DNA from 2 places in the Modestobacter sp. SSW1-42 genome. Region 1 is predicted to be linked to the other one. Evidence: riboswitches for the same ligand, from Rfam matches in the RefSeq annotation. Region 1 holds a riboswitch; the other holds the start of a gene.

Region 1 (7,284 bases):
CGCTGCCGGACCGTGTTGACCCAGGAGAAGTGAGGAGCGGCCATGCCTCACTTGGGCAAGCTCGAGGCCGCCGTGATGGACGTCTTGTGGTCCACCGACGCCCCGCTGACCGTGCGCGAGGTGCTGGCGAAGATGCCGCCGCAACGCAGTCTGGCCTACACCACCGTGATGACCGTGCTGGGGAACCTGCTGCGCAAGGGCTTGGTGGAGCGGGAGCCGGTGGGTCGGGCGTTCAGCTACCGCCCGACCGTGACGCGCCAGGGTGCGGCGGCGGCCTCGCTGCGGGAGATCCTGGACGCTTCAGACGATCCCCGGTCGGTGCTGCTGCACTTCGCCGAGACGGCCTCCGATGAGGAGTCCTTGGTGTTGCGTGAGGCGCTCGAGCGGCGGGCAGCGACCTCATGATCGGCATGCTCGCTGTTCTGGCCGCCGGAACCGCTCTGGGTCTCTACGGGCACCGGTCGCTGCTGTGGCTGGCTGAGCGGCGGGTGGATCCCACGATCCTGCTGGTGGGCTGGTCGCTGTTGTCTGTCGGGCTGGTCGCCTCGACCCTGGCCATGATCGGCCTGCTCGCCCTGCCGATGGACCAGCACGAGGCCAGTGGGCTCATCCAACTGGTGGGGGGCTGCTGGACCGCGGTCACCACGGGCACCGTGCCTGCCTGGCAGCAGACGGTCGCCGGCATCAGCCTGATCATGGCCGCGACCATCGTGGTGCGCCTGGGCAGAGCGGTGCTGAAGCGCGTGCGGTCGGTCCGGCGGCACGCCCCGCATGTACAGCAGCTGCGACTGCTGGCCTCGAGCTCCTCGGCCGGTGAGCCGCTGTGGGTCGCTGACCACCGGGCGATGGCCATGTCCATCAGCGGTCGTCCCGGGGTGATCATCGCCTCGGATGGGCTGCGGGCGCAGTTGCCACCGGAGGCAGTCGCAGCGACGCTGGAGCATGAGCGTGCACACCTACGGGGCCACCACCACGCTTTGGTGACGATCGCTGAGACACTGGCCGCCGCCCTCCCCTGGTGCCCCCTGCTGCGCGCAGCGCCGGCCGCCATTCGGGACCTGGTGGAGCTCGCCGCCGATGCCCACGCAGCGCGGCGGTGCGGGCCCGAGGCCGTTCAGGTCGCGCTGCGCCGGATGACCGGACAGCCGGTCCTCCCCTTCGGGCTGGCCATGGCCTCCCGCCTGACCGAGCTGCGCATCAGCCGGCTGGAAACCACCGACCCGTGGCGCATGAGCCATCTTCTCCGCTGGCCGGGGACCTTGGCGATGGCGACCGGGGCGCTGCTTCTTCCCGCGGCGACCACGTGGCTGGGCTTCAACATCGTGCTGTGCGCGGTCACCTGATCCACTCACTTCCCGCGAGCCCTTCTCTGAACAGCGGCCTCTCCCCCTCAAGACGAACACCCTTACTGCCGTTGCAACTACGACCAGTAGTAGCAATGGGATGTGAGGACGACAGCCGATGTGCACCGGACACCTTCGCCGCGGTGGGTTCAGCAACCTCCCTCGCCAGAGGGCTGCTGACCGGCCGCAACAGCGGTCCGAGCGGAGCGTCGTCTCACCGGCAGGAGTGCGCCCCGGTCGCGGCCGCGCCCTGCAGCGGCCGGTCAGGCTGTGGACGGTGGGGCTCGTTCTGGCCGTGGCCGCGGTCTCCTTCGGTCCCCTGGCCGCCTCGGCTCAGGCCGCACCGAGCAACCCCAGCGACGCGGACCTGAGCGCAGCTCAGTCCAGTCAGGAGCAGGCCGCCGCCGAGGTGGGCCGCCTGGCCGGGCTGCTGTCCGGCGCGGAGAGCGACCTCGAGCGGGTGATGGTCCAGGCCGAGGCGGTCAGCGAGGCCGACCGCATCGCCCAGGGAGAGCTGGAGGCCGCTGAAGAGCAGGCGGTGGTGACCGCGGCCGAGCTGCGGGCCGCGCAGCAGGCGGTGACCCTGGCCCGGGCCGACGTGGCCACCGTGGGGCGGGAGCGGTACATGTCCAGCGGGGACCTCAGCGGCATCGCCGCGCTGCTCAGCGCCACCGGGCCGGACCAGCTGCTGGAGGGAGCCGCCACGCTGCGTCTGCTGGCCGATCAGCGCACCGCCACGCTGGAGAGCCTGCGGATCGCCGAGACCGCCCACGTCGACGCCGACACCCGGGCACGGGCGGCGGTCGCCGATCGAGCCCAGGCCGCCGAGCAGGCTTCGGCTGCCAAGGCGGCGGCCGATGAGCAGGTCGCGGTCTTCCAGGCCGCCGCCGACGCCCTCGCCGCTCAGCGCGCCACCATCGAGACGCAGCTGCAGGAAGCTCAGGTCCGTCTCCTGTCTTTGCAGGGGCAGCGCAACGCCTACCAGGCGTGGCAGCAGCAGCAGGCGCGGGAGAAGGCCGAGGCTGAGGCTCAGGCCGCCGCGGCCGCCAAGGCGGCGGCGCAGGCCGCCGCCACGGCCAGGGCGGCAGCACAGGCCACCTCGCCGTCCAAGCAAGCGGCGCAGACCACGCCCCAGGTCAAGGCGGGCACCCCGGCTGCCAAGCCAGCGGAGCCGGCCGCCGGGCCCAAGCCAGCTCCGGCCCCGGACATCGCCGATGCTCCCGCACCGCGGCCGGTGACCGGCGGCGGCGTGGCCCCGACCGGTGGCCGGTTCACGACGTGCTTCGAGATGCGCTGGGGGGTCATGCACAACGGCGTGGACATCGCCGCCCCGATCGGCACCCCGATCTATGCCGCCGCCGCCGGCCGGGTGGTCCGCGCCGGGGAGGCCAGCGGGTACGGGCTGGCGGTCTACCTGCAGCACGATGACGGGTCAGTGTCGGTCTATGGGCACATCAACGACTACTTCGTGACTGCCGGGCAGCGGGTGTCGGCCGGCACGGTGATCGCCGAGGTGGGCAACAAGGGGCAGTCCACCGGTCCGCATCTGCACTTCCAGGTCAACACCGCTGGTCTGCACACCGGTGCGGTGGACCCCATCTCCTGGCTGGCCGCCCGCGGGGTCTCGATGGGCGGCCGGTGCTGAGCTGGAGCACCCGGTCCGGTCAGGCAGCTGGCGGCCGGCCTGCTGATCAGCTGCCGGGGCCCCCTGCCGCTGGCGGCCCGTGGCCTGGGGTTATCTCCTCGGCCACGGGCCACCTGCGCTGCAAACGCTCACGGCGCGCCGGCGGGGGGTGGGCACGGCGATACGTCAGTACCGATCACCCGGCGGGGCCACCGGTTCAGCTGTCCATGGCCCCGCTGGGTGGTCAGCCGCAGCCACCGCCCATCGACAGGCCGCGGGCGGTGAGCCACGGAACGGGGTTGGTGCGGTTGACGTACAGCCCGCCCTGGTGCACCTCAAAGTGCAGGTGGGCGCCGGTGGACTGGCCCTTGTTGCCGACGGCGGCGATCTGCTGCCCCGCGGTCACCCGCTGGCCGGCGGCGACGGAGTAGCTGTCGATGTGGCCGTAGAGGGTGATCGAGCCATCGGCGTGCTGCAGGTAGACGGCCAACCCGAAGCCCGACGCGGGACCGGCCTGGAGCACCACGCCATCGGCGGGGGCGTAGATGGGGGTGCCGATCGGGGCGGCGATGTCCATGCCGTTGTGCATGGTCCCCGAGCGGGTGCCGTAGCAGGAGGTGACCCGGCCGGTGGTCGGGATGCCGGTGCCGGCGGCGCTCCGCTCGCTTCCACGGGAGGCCGCCTGGTTGCCCCGTTCGGCCGGTGCGGTGGCCCCGCTGGCCGTCCCAGGTGCGGCGGGGATCGAGGCGCTACCGGCCCGCTCGGCAGCTGCTGCGGCCGCGACTGCGGCGCTGCGGTCCTGCTCGGCAGCTGCTGCGGCTGCCGCTTCACGGGCGAGGGTGGCCAGCCGCTCCCGGGCCTGCTGCAGCTGCTGCTCCAGCGCGGCCCTCTCCCCCACGGCGGCGTCGTAGGTCTGCTGCGCGGCCGCGAGCTTGTCGTTGGCGACCCGCTCGGCCTCCGCGGCGGCCTGGGCGGCCGCATCGCGGGCGTCCACCGCGGCCTTGGCCGCCTCGGTCGCTGCCTGCTGCTGGACCTGGACGACCTCGAGCTGCTGGAGCTGCTCGGCCCGGGCCTCCCCGAGGTGGTCTAGGGTGGCGGCCCGATCGAGCACCTCATCGGGGCTGGCCGCGCCGAGGAACGCCGAGGCAGCGCCATAGGCATCCGCGCCCATGTAGCTCCGCCGGCCCAGGGCCGCGACGTCGGCTCGGGCCCGGTCGACGGCCGCGGCGGCAGCGGTCAGCTCCGCGACGCGGGCGTCGGCTTGCTGCCGGGCGGTGACCAGCTCGGCCTGGGCGACCAGGCTCTGGTCGGCGACAGCTTCGGCTTCCACGGTGAGCTGCTGCAGGTTCTCCTCGGCTGCCGCCACGGACTCCTCGACGTCGCGCAGCGCGGCCTCGGCCGCGGCGAGCTCGGGCTGGCTCGCTGCGGCCGGCGCTCCGGGTGCCGCCTGGGCCGCGGGGCCGGTGAGAGCCAGCAATAACGCCGCGCTCACGGACAGGGCTGATGCGAGCGCTGGGGTGCGCCAGCGGGGCCGGCCCGGGTGGGGCCGATGACGGGCAGGGTCGTGCAAGACGTCGTGCGATGTCGCCAACGCGACGGGCTCCGTTCTCCCTCACCGTCTACCGAGTTAGCTGACGGGTTCGGGCCGGAGACAGCCCTACTCGCGGCGGCACGGTGGCCGGTCGAGATTCACCCCAGGGGAACGATGGGTCCCCGGTCCGCCACCGCGAGCGGTGGCAGTTCGACGGGGTCCGGGTGAGGACCTCGGGGCGAGGTCGTGGCTCACTCGGACCGGGCAAGACGATACTACGAAGCTAGATAGTTGTCACAGGTCGGTAACGCCGGCCAACTACTTCGGCCTGCCTCCGCACGACAGACCCGCCCCCATGCTCAGGCGCGCCAGCTCAGAAGATGTCGAGTGCAGGCAGCAGCTGGGCAATGGCCTCGACCATGGCGGTGGCATCGGTCAGCGCCTGGCGGGCTTCATCGACACTGGTGATCTCCGGCCCCGTGGGTCCGGGGTACTCCAACTCGTGGCGGCGACGGCGCAGGTAGCCGAAGTCGGTGAATCCCGGTTCGAACTGCGCGCGCAGTGCGCGTTCGACCACGATGTGGCCACCTTCGTGAGTGGCCCGCAGACCCTGCTGGGCGAGCACAGCAGCCCCGGCCTGACGGGCGGCGTCGTAGGCGATTATGAAGGCGGTACCCGGATCGGTCTCCAGCAACGTGCCGGCCGACGTAAGCAGCTGGCGCGCTCGATCCAAGGTCGCCTGCGCGGCCAGCTGCGCGCCGGGCGCCCGCTGCAGCTCCCGGTCGGCGATGAGCTGCTCGACCTCCGCTGCGCCCTTGGCCCAGCTGGTCATCGCCGTTCACCGATCCCCGTCAGCGGCGGTGCCGCCGCCTCCGAGGATGGGTTGGCGGCGCGCTGGATGACCGTCAAGTAGCTGGAGCGGTGCACCTGGTCGACGAGTGCGTCTTCAGCGGCCCGCCACTGGTCCGGTGTCCGCAGCGCCGGGTTCACCGGGAGCCGCAGACGCGCGGCGGCCCGGTCGGCGGCGGCGTAGACCGCCGCGCGGTGCGGGGTGCCGATGATCAGAACGTCGATATCAGCCGGCGGTGGGCCGTCCTGCCCGGCGTACCGAGCTGCCCAGGACCCGAACAGCAGCACCGAGTCCACCTCAGGCAGCTCGACGAACTCCTCGCCGATCACCTGGGCCGGGCCGAAGGTGAGAGTCAGCAGCTCGGTCAGTGCACGGGCGGCGGGATGACCGGCGTCGGCCTGGTAGAGACGGGTGCGGCCGACACTGCGGCTGACGACCAGGCCAGTGTCGACCAGGCGAGCCATCTCCCGGTGCGCGGTACTCAGCGGAACTCGTGCCGCCTGCGCCAGCTCGCTGAGGGCGTACTGGGCGTCTGGGTGCAGATGCAGCTGAGTCAGCAGCTCCGCCTGTTGCTGCGACCGGAAGATCGGCATCAGCGACGGAGACTTACTTCTCATAAGTGAGAAGATACTTCCATGAATCGGAAGTGGCTAGGGCTGACGCGAGCCCTCGGTAACCAGCCACCCCCGACGGATGCATCCTTTCGCTCCTCCAGGTCGAGGCAGTAGATGAAGACCCCACCGCCGACCAGCCGGCGCCGGGGAGCCGGCACCGGCTGGTACGGGACAGCCCCTCGTGAGAGGCGCGGGGTGGACTGCCAGGCGCGATGCTTCAGGTGCGGCGCATCAGCTTGGGCGGGACGGCTAGGGGTCCTTTCACTGAGTGACGTACTCCGTGTACCAGAGCTCGTAGACATCCCCGTGGTAGGCCTCGATGACGGCCTCCTCGAAGTGGGCCTTCATCGCCTCGCGGTTGGCCTGCACGTCGGTCAGGGTCACGCCGGAGAACTGCGAGATCGCGATGTCCAACGCCTTCGAGCCGTCCGGCTTGCCGCCACCGCCGTGCCCGCCACCGGCGTTCAGGTCATAGGCCGCCGACATCTGCAGCGTGAAGCCCAGCTTCAGGTAGCTGCCGCCGGCCAGGTTGATCGCCACCGGCTCGACGGCGAGCACCACGGTGCCGGCCTCCGGCGCGGGCTCGGCCTCGGCCTCACCGCTCCCGCTGAAGACAAAGAAGTACACCGCGGCACCGATCGCCAGGACGGCGACCAGCCCGATGATGAGCAGCTTCTTCTTGCCGCCCTTGGCGCCGTCCTCGTCCGCCGGCTTGTCGTCCTTCGTGGTCTTGTCCTTGCTCATCCGTGGCCTCCCCTGGAGTCGGAGGCGCCGGGTCCGGCGTCCTCGGTGGTGCTGTCTGTGGCGGTCTCCGGCGCCGCCGGGGTGTTGAGGTCGGTGGTCTGGCCTTCCGCGGGGCTGCGCCGGTGTCTCCACCCGCCTTCAGTCGGGAGCCTTTGCGGGCATCGGTCGCCTGAGACCGCCAGAACGCCGCTGCGATAACCGAGCTGTTGTTGCCCACCGCACCGATTGAAGCGACGCCCCCCGAGTGGCCCCGCTGTTCTTTTTGGATCGGCTGTTGACCGGAGTTCTTGAATCGGGCGGCCCGGGGTTCTCAGCTGCAGGACCGGCGGGGACACCTCTACTGGTCTGCCACCGGGCGTGCGCCTGCTGGCCGGCGGGGCACCTGATGTTTGTCCAGGGCCTTGCGGACCGCGGTCTGGGACCGGTCGACCAGCTCGGCGATCTCGCGCAGCGAGCGTCCATCCCGGTAGGAGGCGACGATGAAGGTCTCCAGCCGAACCTGTAGCAGCGGGTGGGCGGCGTCCCGGGTACCGGCGAACTCCGGCAAGGGCCGCAGCTGCGGCCGCGGCGGGTAGGGC
Region 2 (7,284 bases), on a different contig from region 1:
CACGGCCGCGACAGCGCGCACGCCGACGCCTTCGACATCGACTGGGACTTCGGCGGCGGCAGGATCCGCATCCCGACCCTGGGCAGCGCGGACGACGTCTCCGAGCTGCAGCTCGTCGACGGGGAGCTGCGCTACTACGACAACCGCTTCCCGATCGCCCCGGGGACCGGCGAGGGCACCCCGCAGGAGGTGCACGACCGCCAGCACTACGAGCTCGTCGACTGGCGGCGCGCCGACGACCAGCTGAACTACCGCCGGTTCTTCGCGATCAACACCCTCGCCGGCCTGCGTGTGGAGGACCCGGAGGTCTTCCGGGCCACCCACGCGCTGATCGTCGAGCTGGTCGAGAACGGCTCGGTCGACGCGCTGCGGATCGACCACCCCGACGGTCTGGCCGACCCGAAGGGCTACCTGGACCGGCTGGCCGAGGCCACCGGTGACCGGTGGACCGTCGTGGAGAAGATCCTCGAGCCGGGCGAGGAGATGCCCGGCTCCTGGAAGACCGCCGGGACGACGGGCTACGACGCCCTGTCCGAGGTCGACGAGGTGCTCGTCGACCCGGCCGGCGAGGCGGCGTTCACCGCGCTGGACACCGAGCTGGCCGGCGGGCCCGTCGACTACGCCCAGCTGGTGCACGACTGCAAGCGCGAGGTCACCGACGGCATGCTCGGCTCGGAGGTGGCCCGGCTGCAGCGCATCGTCGGCGACCTGCCGGGCGTGCCGGCCGACCAGGTGACCGAGGGCCTGGCCGAGCTGCTGGCGAGCTTCCCGGTCTACCGCAGCTACCTGCCCGACGGCCGCGCCCACCTCGACGAGACGGTGGCCGCGGTCAAGGAGCGGCGACCGGAGCTGGCCGCCGCCGTCGACGCCCTGCACCCCCTGCTGGGCAGCGCCGGCACCGAGCTGGCCACCCGGTTCGAGCAGACCTCGGGCCCGGTCATGGCCAAGGGCGTCGAGGACAGCGCCTACTACCGGTGGGCGCGGTTCGTCGCGCTCAACGAGGTCGGCGGCGACCCGGCGCAGTTCGGGACGACGGTCGCTGCGTTCCACGAGGCGCAGCAGCGCCGCGCGGAGCGCCGTCCGGCGTCCATGACGACGCTGTCGACGCACGACACGAAGCGCAGCGAGGACGTCCGCAGCCGGCTGGCGGTGCTGGCCGAGCTCCCGGACGAGTGGGCCGCGCTGGTCCGGGGCCTCATCGCCCGGCACCCGCTGGCCGACGCCTCCCTCGCGCACCTGGTGTGGCAGAACCTGGTGGGCGCGTGGCCGCTGTCCCGCGAGCGGGCGCACGCCTACGTGGAGAAGGCCGCCCGCGAGGCCGGCACCTCCACCACCTGGACCAACCCGGTGCAGGAGTTCGAGGACCAGCTGCACGCCCTGGTCGACGCCGCCTTCGACGACGCCACCACGAACGCCGAGATCACCGCGTTCGTGCAGCGGATCGCCCCGCTGGGGTACAGCAACTCGCTCGCGCAGAAGCTCCTGCAGCTGACCATCGCCGGGGTGCCCGACGTCTACCAGGGCACCGAGCTGTGGGACTTCTCGCTGGTCGACCCGGACAACCGCCGTCCGGTCGACTACGACCTGCGGCGCGACCTGCTCGCGCGGCTCGACGGCGGGTGGGTGCCGGAGGTCGACGAGACCGGTGCCGCGAAGCTGCTGGTGGTCTCCCGCGCGTTGCGGCACCGCCGCGACCACCCGGAGGCCTTCGCCGGGTACACCCCGCTGACGGCCACCGGCGCGGCCGCCGACCACGTGGTCGCGTTCGACCGCGGTGACGTCGTGACCGTGGCCACCCGGCTGCCGGCCCGGCTGGCGACCACCGGCTGGGGCGACACGACGCTCGCGCTGTCCACCGGGGCGTGGCGGGACCTGCTCACCGGCACCCGGGTCGTCTCCGACGCCTCGGGCATCCCGCTCGGCGAGCTGCTCTCCGCGCTGCCGGTGGCGCTGCTCGTCCGCGACTGACGCGAGGTCCCGCGGCCTCCCGGCCACAGGGCATCACCGGCCCCCTCGACGACACGTCGAGGGGGCCGGTGCGCGTCGGGGGCACCCACCCGTTCGCGGCACCACCGGTCGTGCGCGCTGACGCGGACACCCGCAACAGATGGTGCCCGGGCCCTTGGCGGAGCCCGGTCCCCGCCACATGTCGAGGAGTCGATTTGTCGACCGTCTGTAACGGAACGGTCTCGGAGCGCACGCGATACTGCGCATGTCGCCACATTCTCGGCGCGACGCGCCGTCGATCTGCGACACGCCGCTCGCCAGTTGGCAGTTGTCCACCTACCGTCGTCCTCGCGTTCGGGCCTTCCTGGCCGAGCGCGGCACCGGACCGCTCAGCCCCGTCCGCCGGTGACCTCAACCAGACCCTTCCGGACGGGGGCGGGGGACCCACATCCGACGCGCCGCCCACCCAGCGCCGCGCGTCTACGGGGTGAAGCCGCAGATCTGCGGCCGGGCACCGATCGCCCGAACCCGACAGCTCACCTCGCAGGCGGTGATCGGAGGAACACGCATGTCCAAGCACTCTCAGTCCCGTCCGGCCCTCGTCCGTCGTGCCCTGCGCGGCGGCGTGGTCACCGTCGGGGCCGCCGCTCTCGGTCTCGGTGCCTCGGTCGGCATCGGCACCGCGACGGCATCCGCCGCCGAGCACGACTGGAGCGGCGTCGCCCAGTGCGAGTCGGGCGGCAACTGGAGCATCAACAGCGGCAACGGCTACTACGGCGGCCTGCAGTTCTCCCAGAGCACCTGGGCCGGCTACGGCGGCACTGCCTACGCGCCGCGCGCCGACCAGGCCTCCGCCGCCGAGCAGATCGCCGTGGCCGAGAAGGTCCTCGTCGGCCAGGGCGTCGGCGCATGGCCGACCTGCGGCAAGCGCCTGACCGGCGGCACCACCGCCGTGGCCGAGCAGAAGGCCGCCCCCGCCCCCAAGGCCGAGGCGCCCAAGGCCGCCCCGAAGGCCCAGGCCGCCCCCAAGGCGCAGGCTGCCCCCAAGGCCCAGGCCGCGACCCCGAAGGCCGCCCCCAAGGCGTCCGCGGAGCGCAAGAACGCCGCCGCCACCCGTTCCACCCGCCAGGCGCCGGCCGCTGGCAACTACACGGTCAAGCCGGGCGACACCCTCGGCAAGATCGCGGCCGCCAACGGCACCTCCTGGCAGTCGCTGTACGCGAAGAACCGCGGCATCGTCAGCAACCCGAACATGATCCACGTCGGTCAGCTGCTCGCCGTCTGACCCACCTGCCGGGCCTGCCCCGGACCCGCACGGCACGAACGGCCGGGCACCCCAGCGTGGGGGTGCCCGGCCGTTCGCCGTCCCGGGCACCCGGTGACGAGGGCGACGGTTCGACCGCGTGTGGGCGGGCATGATCCAGCCGCTCTCCCACTCCCCCGCACCACCGCTCCGGAGGTCCTCCATGCCCCAGCCCGTCGAGTTCTCCGTCTGGGCCCCGCTGCCCCAGCGGGTGCGCCTCCAGCTCGACGGGCAGGTGCACGACATGGAGCGGGACGACGCCGGCTGGTGGCGGGTGACCGCGCCGGCCGAGCCCGAGTCCGACTACGGCTTCCTGCTCGACGACACCGAGCCGGCGCGCCCCGACCCCCGGTCCCGCCGCCAGCCCGACGGCGTCCACGGCCTGTCCCGCCGGTACGACCCGTCGTCCTACAGCTGGGGCGACCGCGCCTGGACCGGCCGCCCGCTCGCCGGCGGCGTCGTCTACGAGCTGCACGTGGGCACCTTCACCCGCGAGGGGACGTTCGACGCCGCCGTCCGCAACCTCGACCACCTGGTCGACCTGGGTGTCGACTTCGTCGAGCTGCTGCCGGTCAACGGCTTCAACGGCACCCACAACTGGGGCTACGACGGGGTCGCCTGGTACGCGGTGCAGGAGAGCTACGGCGGCCCGGCGGGCTACCAGCGACTGGTCGACGCCTGCCACCAGCGCGGCATCGGCGTCATCCAGGACGTCGTCTACAACCACCTCGGGCCCTCGGGCAACTACCTGCCGGAGTTCTTCCCCATCTTCGCCGCGGGTGCGAACAGCTGGGGCAACGCGATCAACCTGGACGGCCCCGACTCCGACGAGGTCCGCCGCTACATCATCGACAACGCGCTGATGTGGCTGCGCGACATGCACGTCGACGGGCTGCGGCTCGACGCCGTCCACGCGCTGGTCGACGAGCGGGCCACCCACGTGCTCGAGGAGATGGCCCAGGAGGTCGAGAAGCTCTCCGTCGCCGAGGGCCGCCCGCTGACGCTGATCGCCGAGAGCGACCTCAACGACCCCTCGCTCGTCACGCCCCGCGTGGCCGGCGGCAAGGGCCTGGACGCGCAGTGGAGCGACGACTTCCACCACTCGCTGCACACCCAGCTGACCGGCGAGGCGCAGGGCTACTACGCCGACTTCGCCGCCGGCGGCCTCGGCGGGCTGGCGAAGGTGCTCACCGGCGCCTTCTTCCACGCCGGCGACTGGTCCAGCTTCCGCCGGCGGCACCACGGCCGCCCGGTCGACACGAACGCGCTGCCGGGCTGGAAGTTCCTGGGCTACCTGCAGGACCACGACCAGATCGGCAACCGCGCGGTCGGTGACCGGATCTCGGCCTCCCTCTCCCCCGGCCTGCTCGGTGTCGGCGCGACGCTGGTGCTCACCAGCCCGTTCACCCCGATGCTGTTCATGGGCGAGGAGTGGGGCGCCTCGACGCCGTGGCAGTTCTTCACCAGCCACCCCGAGCCCGAGCTGGGCAAGGCCACCGCGGAGGGCCGGATCGGCGAGTTCGCCGAGCACGGCTGGGACGCCGACGTCGTGCCCGACCCGCAGGACCCGGAGACCTTCACCCGGTCCAAGCTGGACTGGTCCGAGCTCACCGAGGAGCCGCACGCGCACGTGCTCGCCGTGCACAAGGCGCTGATCGCGCTGCGCCGGGCGCACCCCGACCTGGTCGACCCCGACCTCACCGCCGTCGCGGTCAGCTGGGACGACGCCGACCGCTGGCTGGTCGTCCGCCGCGGCTCGCTGCGGGTGGTGGCCAACCTGTCCGACTCCCCGCGCGAGATCGACCTGGACGTCGACGCCGACGAGGTGCTGTTCGCCAGCGGCGAGATGCCCACCCTCGACGGCGGCGTGGTGACCCTCCCGGCGGAGAGCGCCGCGGTGCTGTCCACCCGCCGCTGACCCGTGCAGCGGCTGCTGCCCGACCCCGGCCCGCTCGGCACCGAGGCCGAGCTGGCCGGGGCGTACCGGCTCGTGGCGGGCCGGCACCTGCGGGTGAACTTCGTCGCCGCGCTCGACGGCGCCGTCCGCGTCGACGGGCGCAGCGGCGGGCTAGGCTCCCCCGGTGACCGCCGGGTGTTCCGGACGCTCCGCGCGCTGACCGACGCCGTGCTGGTCGGCGCGGGCACCGCGGCCGCCGAGGGCTACCGGCCGGTGCTGCCGGACTCCGCGGTCGGCCGGCTGCGCGCCGCGCTCGGGCGGCCCCCGGTGGCGCCGGTCGCGATCGTGTCCCGGCGCGCGTCCCTGGCACCGGACGACCAGCTCGTCACCGACGCGGTCACCCCGACCCTGCTGGTGACCTGCGCGGCCGCCGACCCCGACCGGCTCGCGGCCCTGGCCGCCGCCGGCGTCGTGGTCCTGGTCTGCGGCGACGACGACGTCGACCTGCCGTCCGCGCTCGACGCCCTGGCCGACCGCGGCCACGAGCAGCTGCTCTGCGAGGGCGGTCCGGCGTTGTTCGCCGCGGCGCTGGACGCCGGTGTGGTCGACGAGCTCGACCTGTCGATCGCCCCGCTGCTGGTCGGCGGCGGCGCCGGGCTGGTGCCCACGGCGCTGCCGGTCCCGGTGGGTGCCCGGCTGGTGCAGGTGCTGACCGAGGACGACGTCCTCTTCACCCGGTACGCGCTGCGCTGACCCCCTCGCGCCTGACCGTCGGGTCAGTCGCGCAGTCGACCACCGGTCCAGCAGTCCGGGGTCACGGGCGGAGTTGTCCGGGCCGTGGGTCGCGCGTCGGGGCGGGGGAGGACGTGACTGCCCGAGCGACCGCGGCGTCGGGTTCCGGCTCGACTGTTGGACGTCGGACCGCGGACGCCGGACGCCTGCAGGACGTCCCGGAACTGTCGTACCCCGAACGTACGTTCGACCCATGACGTCGACCGCCTACCCGCCCCGCCCCCGCGGGCCGGTGGTCGAGGACTGGTCGGAGCTGCCTGACCGGTCGGTGTGGCCACACGAGTGGCTGGCCGATGAGTTGCAGGCCTTGCAGCGGCGGCGGGCCGTGGACGCCGCGGAGGAGGCCGAGCTGATCCTGGGCCTGGCCGCGCAACGCCCGGCGACCGCCGATCCCGACGGCCCGGGGGCGCGGCGGCCGGGTTGGACGGCCGATGGTGAGCCGGGGATCAGTGAGTTCTTCCTGGCCGATCTGTCGGTGATCCTCAACCTCGGGCGCGGCACCGCCGCGCACCGGCTGAAGCGGGCGCTGACCTGGCGGCACAAGCTCCCGCGCACCCTCGCCGCGCTCAAGGCCGGGTTGATCGACGAACGGCGCGCCGACGCGCTGGCCGACGTGCTCGCCCACACCTGCGCCGACGTCGCCGGGCAGGTGGAGGCTGCGCTGCTGTCCGAGGCCCGGGACCTGTCGGTGTACCGGCTGCGTGACCGGGCCGGTGCGCTGATGCTGCAGCTGGACTCCGCCGCCGCCGAAGAGCGCCGCCAGGAGGCCGAGCGCACCGCCGACGTGCACCTCCACCCCTCCGGTGTGGAAGGTCGGGCGACGCTGGCGGTGGACCTGCCCACCGACGAGGCCGCCGAGTGCCTGGACCTGATCGACCAGCTGGCCCGCATGCTCAAAGCCGACGGCGACCCGCGGCCGATCGGGGTACTGCGCGCGCACGTGCACTCGATGCTCATCCGCCGCCCCGCCGACAACGGCCTGCCGCTGGTCGCCGCGGACCTGCGGATCACCGCCAGCCTGGACTCCCTCACCGGCGCCAGCAGCGCCCCCGGTGAGGTCAACGGCCTGCCGATCACCGCCGCCCACCTACGCGAACTGCTCGCCCGCGTCGGCGCCCTCGGGCTCACCACCCCCGACGGCGGCACCCTCACCTACGCCATCACCGGCCCCGACGGGCAGCTGCTGGCCACCCTGACCCCCGCCGAACTGGCCCGCCTCGCCCGCCGCGGCTGCCCCGACCACCCCGACGACGCCACCGCTGCGGGCGATGGCCACGGCGCTGACACCAACGACGGCGCCGACACCGGCACGAACCGCGGTCCCGACACCGACCTGGTCCCCGAG

The links. A riboswitch is a leader RNA that binds a small molecule or an ion and turns the genes downstream of it on or off. The one in region 1 is predicted to bind cyclic di-AMP.
Region 2: it holds a riboswitch for cyclic di-AMP, as region 1 does, so the genes downstream of both, ACGBYP_RS14220 (transglycosylase family protein) here and ACGBYP_RS21135 (M23 family metallopeptidase) in region 1, are expected to answer to the same signal.

The regions. Positions count from the first base shown of each region.
Region 1 covers NZ_JBISCA010000007.1:64,628-71,911, reverse strand. Annotated here, with positions in the region: gene ACGBYP_RS21150 (BlaI/MecI/CopY family transcriptional regulator) at 43-405, shown strand; gene ACGBYP_RS21145 (M56 family metallopeptidase) at 402-1,343, shown strand; gene ACGBYP_RS21140 (peptidoglycan DD-metalloendopeptidase family protein) at 1,621-2,988, shown strand; gene ACGBYP_RS21135 (M23 family metallopeptidase) at 3,212-4,459, opposite strand; cyclic di-AMP (ydaO/yuaA leader) riboswitch at 4,570-4,724, opposite strand; gene ACGBYP_RS21130 (hypothetical protein) at 4,872-5,330, opposite strand; gene ACGBYP_RS21125 (winged helix-turn-helix domain-containing protein) at 5,327-5,941, opposite strand; gene fliL (flagellar basal body-associated protein FliL) at 6,224-6,706, opposite strand; gene ACGBYP_RS21115 (helix-turn-helix domain containing protein) at 7,044-7,284, opposite strand, start outside.
Region 2 covers NZ_JBISCA010000003.1:816,195-823,478, forward strand. Annotated here, with positions in the region: gene treY (malto-oligosyltrehalose synthase) at 1-1,968, shown strand, start outside; cyclic di-AMP (ydaO/yuaA leader) riboswitch at 2,351-2,512, shown strand; gene ACGBYP_RS14220 (transglycosylase family protein) at 2,516-3,232, shown strand; gene treZ (malto-oligosyltrehalose trehalohydrolase) at 3,414-5,168, shown strand; gene ACGBYP_RS14230 (dihydrofolate reductase family protein) at 5,172-5,900, shown strand; gene ACGBYP_RS14235 (DUF222 domain-containing protein) at 6,133-7,284, shown strand, end outside.